DNA from 4 places in the Streptomyces sp. NPDC001714 genome. Region 1 is predicted to be linked to each of the others. Evidence: riboswitches for the same ligand, from Rfam matches in the RefSeq annotation. Region 1 holds a riboswitch; each other region holds the start of a gene.
The links. Region 1 has a riboswitch for cyclic di-AMP ahead of ACFY0P_RS38745 (C40 family peptidase). Riboswitches for the same ligand answer to the same signal wherever they lie in the genome.
Positions count from the first base shown of each region.

Region 2: another riboswitch for cyclic di-AMP. It lies ahead of ACFY0P_RS32470 (peptidoglycan DD-metalloendopeptidase family protein); the one in region 1 lies ahead of ACFY0P_RS38745 (C40 family peptidase).
Region 3: another riboswitch for cyclic di-AMP. It lies ahead of ACFY0P_RS11600 (M23 family metallopeptidase); the one in region 1 lies ahead of ACFY0P_RS38745 (C40 family peptidase).
Region 4: another riboswitch for cyclic di-AMP. It lies ahead of ACFY0P_RS02020 (NlpC/P60 family protein); the one in region 1 lies ahead of ACFY0P_RS38745 (C40 family peptidase).

Region 1 is NZ_JBIAUL010000018.1:238,769-240,958, forward strand. Features, by position in the region: gene ACFY0P_RS38735 (helix-turn-helix domain-containing protein) at 1-13, opposite strand, end outside; gene ACFY0P_RS38740 (ATP-binding protein) at 227-685, shown strand; gene ACFY0P_RS38745 (C40 family peptidase) at 723-1,196, opposite strand; cyclic di-AMP (ydaO/yuaA leader) riboswitch at 1,200-1,384, opposite strand; gene ACFY0P_RS38750 (hypothetical protein) at 1,746-2,054, opposite strand; gene ACFY0P_RS38755 (ATP-dependent Clp protease proteolytic subunit) at 2,062-2,190, opposite strand, start outside.
Region 2 is NZ_JBIAUL010000014.1:101,253-103,442, reverse strand. Features, by position in the region: gene ACFY0P_RS32475 (alpha-galactosidase) at 1-733, shown strand, start outside; cyclic di-AMP (ydaO/yuaA leader) riboswitch at 1,041-1,201, shown strand; gene ACFY0P_RS32470 (peptidoglycan DD-metalloendopeptidase family protein) at 1,206-2,156, shown strand.
Region 3 is NZ_JBIAUL010000003.1:622,068-624,257, reverse strand. Features, by position in the region: gene ACFY0P_RS11605 (aldo/keto reductase) at 1-131, opposite strand, end outside; gene ACFY0P_RS11600 (M23 family metallopeptidase) at 284-1,318, opposite strand; cyclic di-AMP (ydaO/yuaA leader) riboswitch at 1,326-1,485, opposite strand; tRNA gene ACFY0P_RS11595 (tRNA-Met) at 1,803-1,876, opposite strand; gene ACFY0P_RS11590 (dihydrofolate reductase family protein) at 2,070-2,190, opposite strand, start outside.
Region 4 is NZ_JBIAUL010000001.1:428,492-430,681, forward strand. Features, by position in the region: gene ACFY0P_RS02020 (NlpC/P60 family protein) at 1-1,052, opposite strand, end outside; cyclic di-AMP (ydaO/yuaA leader) riboswitch at 1,060-1,233, opposite strand; gene pcrA (DNA helicase PcrA) at 1,546-2,190, shown strand, end outside.

The sequences.
Region 1 (2,190 bases):
GACCGTTCTGCATGGGCTACTCCTTACTCCTTCCGAGCCGCCCAAATACGGTCTGAGGTCGCAGAGTTCACCGCTTCGAGCGACAGATATATGCATATCTTGGTGGATCGCTCCCCGTGACCGGCCCGGTAATGGCAGTCTGGCGAAGAAGCACCAGTCACGGGACCGTACTCGAACCATCCGCACCGTGTCGGACTCCGGTCCCGAGGAAAGGGACGACGTCGCCATGGCAGACCACCTGGAAGCATCCGTCACTCTGCCGAGCGATCCAGCCTCGGTCTCCGCCGCCCGCTCCTACGTGCTGGACACCCTCGCGGAGTGGGGACTGCCGCCGGAGACGGAGACCGCGGACACCGTCCGCCTCATTGTCTCCGAACTCGCCACCAACGCCGTGCAGCACACCTTCGGGCAGTCACCCACCTTCACGGTGGACCTCGTACTCGACCGTGACGAGCAGCTGCGTATCGGCGTCACGGACAGTCATCCGCGCTTCCCCAAGAGACTCCCCGCCGCGGTCCAGCAGGACAACGGGCGCGGCATGGTCATCATCCGCTGGCTGACCGCCGAGTGCGGCGGCAAGCTCCGGGTGCGCCCCACCCGGGAGGGCGGCAAGACCGTCTCCATCGAACTCCCCTGGACGGTCCCGGCGGGCACCGTCACGGCGGCCGGCCAGCAGGAGCCGTAGCCCCGAGCTCCTGCCGGCCGGCCGCCGTGGGAACGGGTCAGCTGACCCGGCCGTACCAGACGCTGCGCGTCCAGATCTTCTGGAGCTTCACCACGTCCCCGGTCTTCGGGGCGTGCCAGATCTTTCCCTTCCCGGCGTAGATGCCGACGTGGTACACGCTGGAACCCGAGTGGAAGAAGACCAGGTCCCCGGCCTTGCGGTTGCCGGCCGAGATGTGACGGGTCTTGTTGTACTGCTGGGCCGCCGTACGCGGCAGGGTCTTGCCCGCCTTCTTGAACGAGTACAGCGTGAGCCCGGAGCAGTCGAACCTGTTCGGCCCGGTGGCGCCCCACCTGTAGGGCGCGCCCTTCTTCGAGGCAGCGACCTGGAGTGCCTTCGTCGCCGTCGTGGCGGCCGAGGCGTCGGAGGCGACACCCGGGATCACGATCGAGCCGCCCACGGCGGCGATGGTCAGTGCCGAGGCCGTACCGGCCCGGGCCATCAGCGACGGAACACGATTGAGCGCAGTCATGCGCAACCCTTCGTCAGCCGCCTGTGAAGGATGACCTGTCGGATTCGGGCTGGCGAAGTTGCCCGGCCGTGTTGCCACGGCTTCACCCCAAGGGCTGCTCGGTCCGGTCATGGCGCGACCGTTCCGGCGACCCGTCGTGCTTGGGTCCTCCACTCCTGCCGATGCACTTCTGTCGACGGGTCAATCCGGGCGGCGGCAGGACTCGGCGTCCGCCCGGACCGCCCCGCCGCTGTGGCGGGGGCTTGTCGTCAGACAGGGATCTTCACTCACGTGTGTCCGAAAATCCCAACGGAATCGGGGATTTGTGGGGTTACTCACCACCCACCCGTTCGGGTGGACAGCCCTGTGTTCGATTCTCCGTCAACTGCCCTGCGTAGCCCCGGACCTGCGCGGAAGCCGCTCGCGGGCACCGCCGCACGGGCAACCTGAGCGGCCCCCGCGGTCAGGTAAAACCACGCCACACTCCGCCGAACGGCGGTAACTCCTTTGGATCGTTTCGCCTCCGGACCGGTCGCGCCGTCGACGCGGCGGACCGGATTCCGGCGGGCGTCACCGTACGGAGTCGGGCGGGAGTGCGACGCGAGCGGTCCGGCGCTCGCCGTCGAGCACCCGCAACGCCCGTGCCAGCGTGTCCCCGTGAAGCTCCGTCTCGCCCCGCAGATGCATCAGGGCCAGCGCGTCACGCAGCTCGGACGCCGCGCGCACCAGCGCCTGCGCGGCGCGCAGCCCACGGTAGGTGTCCTCGTTCTGCGCCGGATTGATCCGGCCCAGTAAATCCACCACGTCCAGATAACGGTCGATCAGCTCGCCCTCGGCGCGGGTCAGCGCGGGCAGCGGCGGCAGCTCCGGCGGCAGCATCGGCGGCTCACCCCGCGTCCGGCAGCCCGGGCGAGGTCCGGCGGCTGGGCACGACCCGGTCCACCAGTCCGTACGCCAGCGCCTCCTGCGCGTCCAGGACCAGGTCCCGCTCCAGATCCTGGTGGACCTGAGCCGC
Region 2 (2,190 bases), on a different contig from region 1:
CCGGTGCTTCACCGACGCGGGCTGGCCCGGCGAGCCCTACCCGCAGCGCCTGTGGGTCGACCACGTGCGCGGGCTGTACGCCCTGCTCGACCGGCTTCGCGCGGCCCACCCGAACGTCGCCATCGAGTCGTGCTCCGGCGGTGGCGGGCGGATCGACCTCGGCATCATGAGCCGCACCGACGAGGTGTGGACCTCCGACAACACCGACCCGCTGGACCGGCTCGCCATCCAGCACGGGTTCAGTCAGATCCACCCCGCCCGGGTGATGTCCGCCTGGGTCACCGACAGCCCGAACCACCAGCTCAACGGCAGGGTCAGCAGCCTGCGCTTCCGGTTCATCAGCTCCATGGCCGGTGCGCTCGGGGTCGGCGGCGACCTCTCGCGGTGGACCGAGGAGGAGCTCGCCGAGGCCGGCCGCTGGGTGGAGCTCTACAAGGAGATCCGGCCCCTGGTGCAGCGCGGCGACCAGTTCCGGCTGCGGCCGCCGGCCGGTGGGCTCAGTGCGGTGCAGTACACCCTCGGCGACGAGACCGCCGTCCTCGCCTGGTTGCAGGCGCAGAGCTACGGCGAACCGGCGCCGGCGCTCAGGCTGCAGGGACTCGATCCCACAGCCTCGTACGAATGCCGCGAAACGGGCGAAGTGCACCGGGGTGCCGTTCTGTTGCACCACGGGCTGCGCACCGGACTCACGGGTGACCTGGATGCGGCAGTCATCCGACTCCGCCGCATCTGATGCATCTGCCCGAATTGATGCCTTCGTTATAGCTAGCTCTGAAATAAGAGGACGTGGCATGACGTGCGTGAGGAGCGTCATATTCGTGACCGTCCGTCGCGCGTCATGCTCACGTAATTCCAGTGCTTCGCAAGAGGATTGGAACACCGAACAGGCCGGAATTCACGGAGGGTGACCGGGAATTCCGACAAGGGATCAAGTGAAACACGGACGGGTGGAACCGGCCGCTTGTCCACGTCCGTCCTACTCGCTTACGTTCGCCACACATCCGGTCGGAACGCCGAATCCTGCCGCCGCCCGGAGTCCCCACACACACTCACCCGTGCCCGGCAGGAGCGGGGGACCCACCAGGTAAGACCGCCTGTTCCGGTTCCCGGGACGGCTTGGGGTGTAGTCACGTTCTCCCGCGTGGCCGGGCAGCTCCAGCCCGAACCCGACAGCTCACCTCGCAGGCGCCGGAGAGGAATGCGTCATGCCCGCGAAGGGTAAGCACCGCCGCCCCAAGTCCCAGCGTCTCACCCGCTCGATGGCCGTCGCCGGAACCGGTGGCGCCGCGCTGGCTCTGCCGCTCATGGGGGCCACCGGCGCCCACGCGGCCACTACGCAGTCCGTTTCCGAAAAGGCCACGCAGTCGCTTCCGGCGGTCCAGAAGACCGCGGTGAAGGAGGCGCTCGCCGGGAATTCCGGGGCCGCGCATTCCGCGCACCGCATCTACACGGTGGTGCCCGGTGACTATCTCTCGAAGATCGCCCGCGAGCAGAACGTCCGCGGCGGCTGGCACCGGCTCTACGCCGACAACCGGCAGGCCGTCGGCGACAACCCCTCGCTGATCCACCCCGGCCTCAAGCTCGCCCTCGGCGGCCGGCACGCCGCGACGACGGACGCAACGGGCTCCGGCTCCCGCTGGCAGCCACAGTCGAACCCGCAGTCGTCCACCTCGTCTTCGTCTTCGTCTTCGGCCTCATCCTCATCCTCGTCCTCGGACGGCTCGGACGGCTCGGCGACGACCGCCTCCGGCTTCACCCTCCCGGTCGCCGGCGGCGCCGTCGGCACCGGCTATCACGTGGCCGGCAGCATGTGGTCCAGCGGCTACCACACGGGCGTCGACTTCGTCGTCCCGACCGGCACCCCGGTCAAGGCCGCCGGCGCCGGCACGGTCGTCACGGCCGGCTGGGGCGGCGCCTACGGCAACCAGGTCGTCATCCGGCTCACCGACGGCTACTACGCGCAGTACGGCCACCTCTCCGCCCTCTCCGTCTCGGTCGGCCAGACCGTGACCGTGGGCCAGCAGGTCGGCCTCTCCGGCGCGACCGGCAACGTGACCGGCCCGCACCTCCACTTCGAGATCCGCACCACCCCCGACTACGGCTCGGACGTGGACCCGGTCGCCTACCTCCGCTCCAAGGGTGTCGCCGTCGGCTGACCCGGCGCCTCCACTCGTCCGACACGCACTCCGA
Region 3 (2,190 bases), on a different contig from region 1:
CCCGCGGCGGCGTACGCGTCGAGGACGGCGAAGGAGGTGGCCTCGTCCGCGGTCCAGCCGAAGACGTTGCCGCCGAGGGCGAGCGGGAAGACCTCGAGGTCGGAAGAGCCGAGTTTGCGAAGAGCAGTCATGCCCAACTTCAACACGGGCCGCCCGGTGACCCATCCCGTCGATTACGAAGGTCTCGTAAAAGCGGAATCCCCGGCTCGTCACCCCGGCGGCCCTGACGCCGGAGGGGTGCCGTCAGGGCCGCCGGAGGCCGGTCGGTGAGGTCCGGATCAGGTCAGGGGTTGAGGCCCTTGCCGCGCAGCCAGGTCATCGGGTCGATGGCGGTGGCCTGGCCGTTCGGGTGGACCTCCAGGTGGAGGTGGGGGCCGGTCACGTTGCCGGTGGCGCCCACGCGGCCGATGACGTCGCCGGTGGCGACCTTCTGGCCGACCTTGACGCTGATCGAGGACTGGTGGCAGAACCACAGCTCGGTGCCGTCGTCGAGGGTGATGATCGTGCGGTAGCCGTAGGAGCCGGCCCAGCCGGCCTCGGTGACCGTGCCGCTGTGCACGGCCTTGATCAGCGTGCCGGTGGGCGCCGCGAAGTCGAGGCCGGTGTGGTAGCCGGAGGACCACATGGAGCCGGCCTGGCCGAAGGTGCCGGTGATCGTGTACGAGACGACGGGCAGCGTGTACTGCTTGGCCAGCTCGGCGAGGCGGGCGTGCTCGGCCTTCTGCTTCGCGGAGGCCTCGGCCTTCTCCTTGGCGGCGGCGGCCTTGGCGGCGGCCGCCTTCTCCGCCTTGGCCTCGGCGTCGGCGACCGCCTTGTCGGCGGCGGCGACGGCCTTGGCGCCGGCCTTGGTGTCGAACTGGTTCTGCTGCTGCGCGGCCTGGGCGATGATCCGGCTGCGCAGCGCCTCACCGGCGTCGGACGAGGAGGAGTCCGCGTCGGTGGCGGTCGTGGTGACGCTGCTCAACGCGGTCTGGGTGGCCTGGTGGCCGCCGTCCTCACCGAGCAGGGAGCCGACGGAGGACGGCAGGTCGGGCAGCGAGATGGAGACCGGCGGCTTGCCGGTGTTGGCGCTGGCCATGCCGCCCGCGCCGACCGCGGCGATCACGCCGACGCCGAGAACCGTGGAGCTGCGGGCGAGCCCGCCGCCCTTCTGCTTGGCGACCCGGTGCCGGCCGCGTACCGCGGAGAGGGACTCCTCGGTGGGGTTCCACTCCTCGAAGGGGCCCTCGTCGGTGCGGTAGCCGGGGTAGCCGAAGGTCTCGGGCTGACGCTGGCTGGGCACGAACGGGGCTGCCGGAGCAGGCGGGTTGGACGCCACGCGGGCGCACTCCTTTCCTTCCGCCGCCTACCGGGTTAGCTGACGGGTTCGGAGCGGGAAGGTCTCCTACGCGCGTATACCGGCCGTTTCGTACCGGCGGTAGCCGTGCGATTCACCCCAAGGTGGTGGTTCCCCGGTTCCCTTGCGGGATTCGGCGCGTGCGCACGGAGCCGTCTCGGGTGACGGCTGGGACGACCGCGCTGCGTTATCGAACGTTAATAGACCCGGCTATCGGATTCCAAGCTGTTCGCCTTGATCATTAAGCTTTCAAAGCTCGGACTTACCTGCCACGACAGGTCAAAAACGGTCGAGTCGACGGTGCGCGCTGCTCGGCTCAGGAGTCACACAGGTTTTGATGGTGACTCAGGTGTTATGCACAGGGCGGCCGTCCGGACACTGACCGTGACCGCGCAAAGGAACACGTGCCTGGACATGACTCAGGGCCGGAATCCTTGAATTCTGGGATTCCGGCCCTGGGCTTCAGTAGCGGGGACAGGATTTGAACCTGCGACCTCTGGGTTATGAGCCCAGCGAGCTACCGAGCTGCTCCACCCCGCGTCGGTGACACCAGCATACGCCATCCGAAGAGGGGGAGTCACACGGGTTAAGGCTCACGGGGCCGGCGGGGGCTGCGGGGAGGTCCCGTGACCGCGCCCAGAGGGGGCTCTGGGGGTACCCCCCGGCCGAAGGCCGGGGGAGGAACTGCGCGAGCAACCACCACGCACCCGGCCGCCGAACGCGCCCCACCCGCTCAGCCGAGCAGATGCACGTTGGGTGCCTTCGCCTCCCCCTCGTACTCCCCGAGCACCAGCACCTGCACCCCGGCCTCCCGCAGCGCTCCCGTCCCGTCGGCCGCCGCCACGAACGTGTCC
Region 4 (2,190 bases), on a different contig from region 1:
ACGTGGCTGACGTCGCCGTAGAAGAAGACCAGGTCGCCGGGCTGGGCGTCGGCGAGGGAGACGGTGGTGCCGGCGTTCACCTGGTCGTAGGTGGTGCGCGGCAGGGAGACGCCCGCGGCCTTCCAGGCGGCCTGGGAGAGCCCGGAGCAGTCGCAGGAGCCGGGGCCGGTGGCGCCCCAGACGTACGGCTTGCCGATCTGCGCGCGGGCGAAGGCGATCGCCTTGGCGGCCTTCGTGGCATAGGCGGAGGAGGAACCGCCCGACGTGCCGGAGGAGGAGCTGCCCGACGTGCCGGAGGAGGGGCTGCCCGACGCGGCGGACGACGACGTCTCCTGGTCGGCCGCCGCGGCCTGCTGCTTCGCCAGCTCCGCCGCCTTGCGGTCCGCCGCTTCCTGCTGCTGCTTCTCGATCGCCGCCAGCCGGGCCTTCTCCGCGGCCGTCAGCCGCGACAGCAGCTCCCGCGCGGAGGCCAGTTTCGTCTGCACGGTGGTCTTGGCCGTCTTGAGGTCGTCCTGCGTCTCGGTGAGCGTCTCGAGGCTCCGGGTGGCCTCCTGCCGCTTCTTCATGGTCGCGGACTGCTGCGTGACGTAGTCGTCGACCGCGTCCTTCTGGCGCGAGGTCAGCCGGCTCATCAGCTGGTCCTGGTCGAAGTAGTCCTGGGGACTGTCCGCGAGCAGGAAGGTCGCCGTGTCGGGAACGCTCGCCCCGGTCCGGTACTGGGCCGCGGCGAACGAACCCAGTTCCTCACGCGCCTTGTTCAGCCGGTCCGTGCGCCGGGCGACGTCGTCGAGCAGGGTGTCGACCTGCCTGCGCTGCTTGCCGGTCCTCTCCTCGGCCGCGTTGTACTTCTCGGTGGCCGACTCCGCCTGTCGGTAGAGAGCGTCGACCTTCTTCTCGACCTCCTCCAGGCTCGGCTTGCCGTCCCCGGAGGGCGCGGCCTCGGCCGTCTGGGAGAACAGGGCCATGGAGGTGAGGGCGGCGGTGGCCAGCGCGGGGGTGCGTATGCCTGCCGCGCGTGTTCCTGACGGCCGGGACTTGCGGTGCGACGCCAACGGGGGCGACTCCTTCCAGCGTTCCGCCTACCGAGTTAGCTGTCGGGTTCGGGCGGGTGGTTCGGAAGGGTTGCCCTACGGTCCGGTCCCCGGAGGGAGTCGGGACCGATTCACCCCGGGATCGGTGTGGGTCCCCGGCTCCGGATGCGCTGCGGCGCCCCGGACTCGGCGGAGGCCGTGCGGCCCGGCGACGTTCGCCGGTGGGGGTCGTACGGCCTGCCCGGCACGCTAGCCAACTCGTGTGGCCTCTGTGAAGGTTGATGTGCGATATGCCCGATACATTTTCGTGACCTTGGCGTAGGGGTTTGTTCGGGTGGGGTGGTCTGGGGCGTTATGGGCCACTTGCCCGGGAGGATCGACGGGTTCACGGGATGCGTTCGCGGCTGGATGACGCGCGTCGACCGGCCGTGACGGAGTGGATCTGTTCGGTCACCGGGGCGAGTTTTCGGGGCGGCGACCGGTTGTCGGTGGGGCGCCCTAGACTCGGAGAGCGATGAGCAGCCTCTTTGACGACAGCTTCCTGGCGAGCCTCCAGGCCCCCCGCGGCCATGACGAGGAACCCCCGCCGCCGCCCGAGGACGAGCACGCTCCGGAGCCGGTTCCGGACGATCTGTTCGGCGGGAAGTTCGACGTGCCCCCGGACCGGGACGCCTACTACCGCGACGGCGCCGCCCGCCCCGCCCTGGACCCGGCCGCGCTCCTGGAGGGGCTCAACGAGAACCAGCGGGCGGCCGTCGTGCACGCCGGCTCCCCGCTGCTCATCGTGGCCGGCGCCGGTTCCGGCAAGACGCGCGTACTCACCCACCGCATCGCGCACCTGCTCGGCGCGCGCCAGGTGCACCCGGGCCAGATCCTCGCGATCACCTTCACCAACAAGGCCGCGGGCGAGATGAAGGAACGCGTCGAGCACCTCGTGGGCCCGCGCGCGAACGCGATGTGGGTGATGACCTTCCACAGCGCCTGCGTGCGGATCCTCCGCAGGGAGAGCAAGAAGCTCGGCTTCACCTCCTCCTTCTCGATCTACGACGCGGCCGACTCCAAGCGCCTGATGGCCCTGGTCTGCCGGGACCTGGACCTCGACCCCAAGCGGTTCCCGCCGAAGTCGTTCAGCGCCCAGGTCAGCAACCTCAAGAACGAG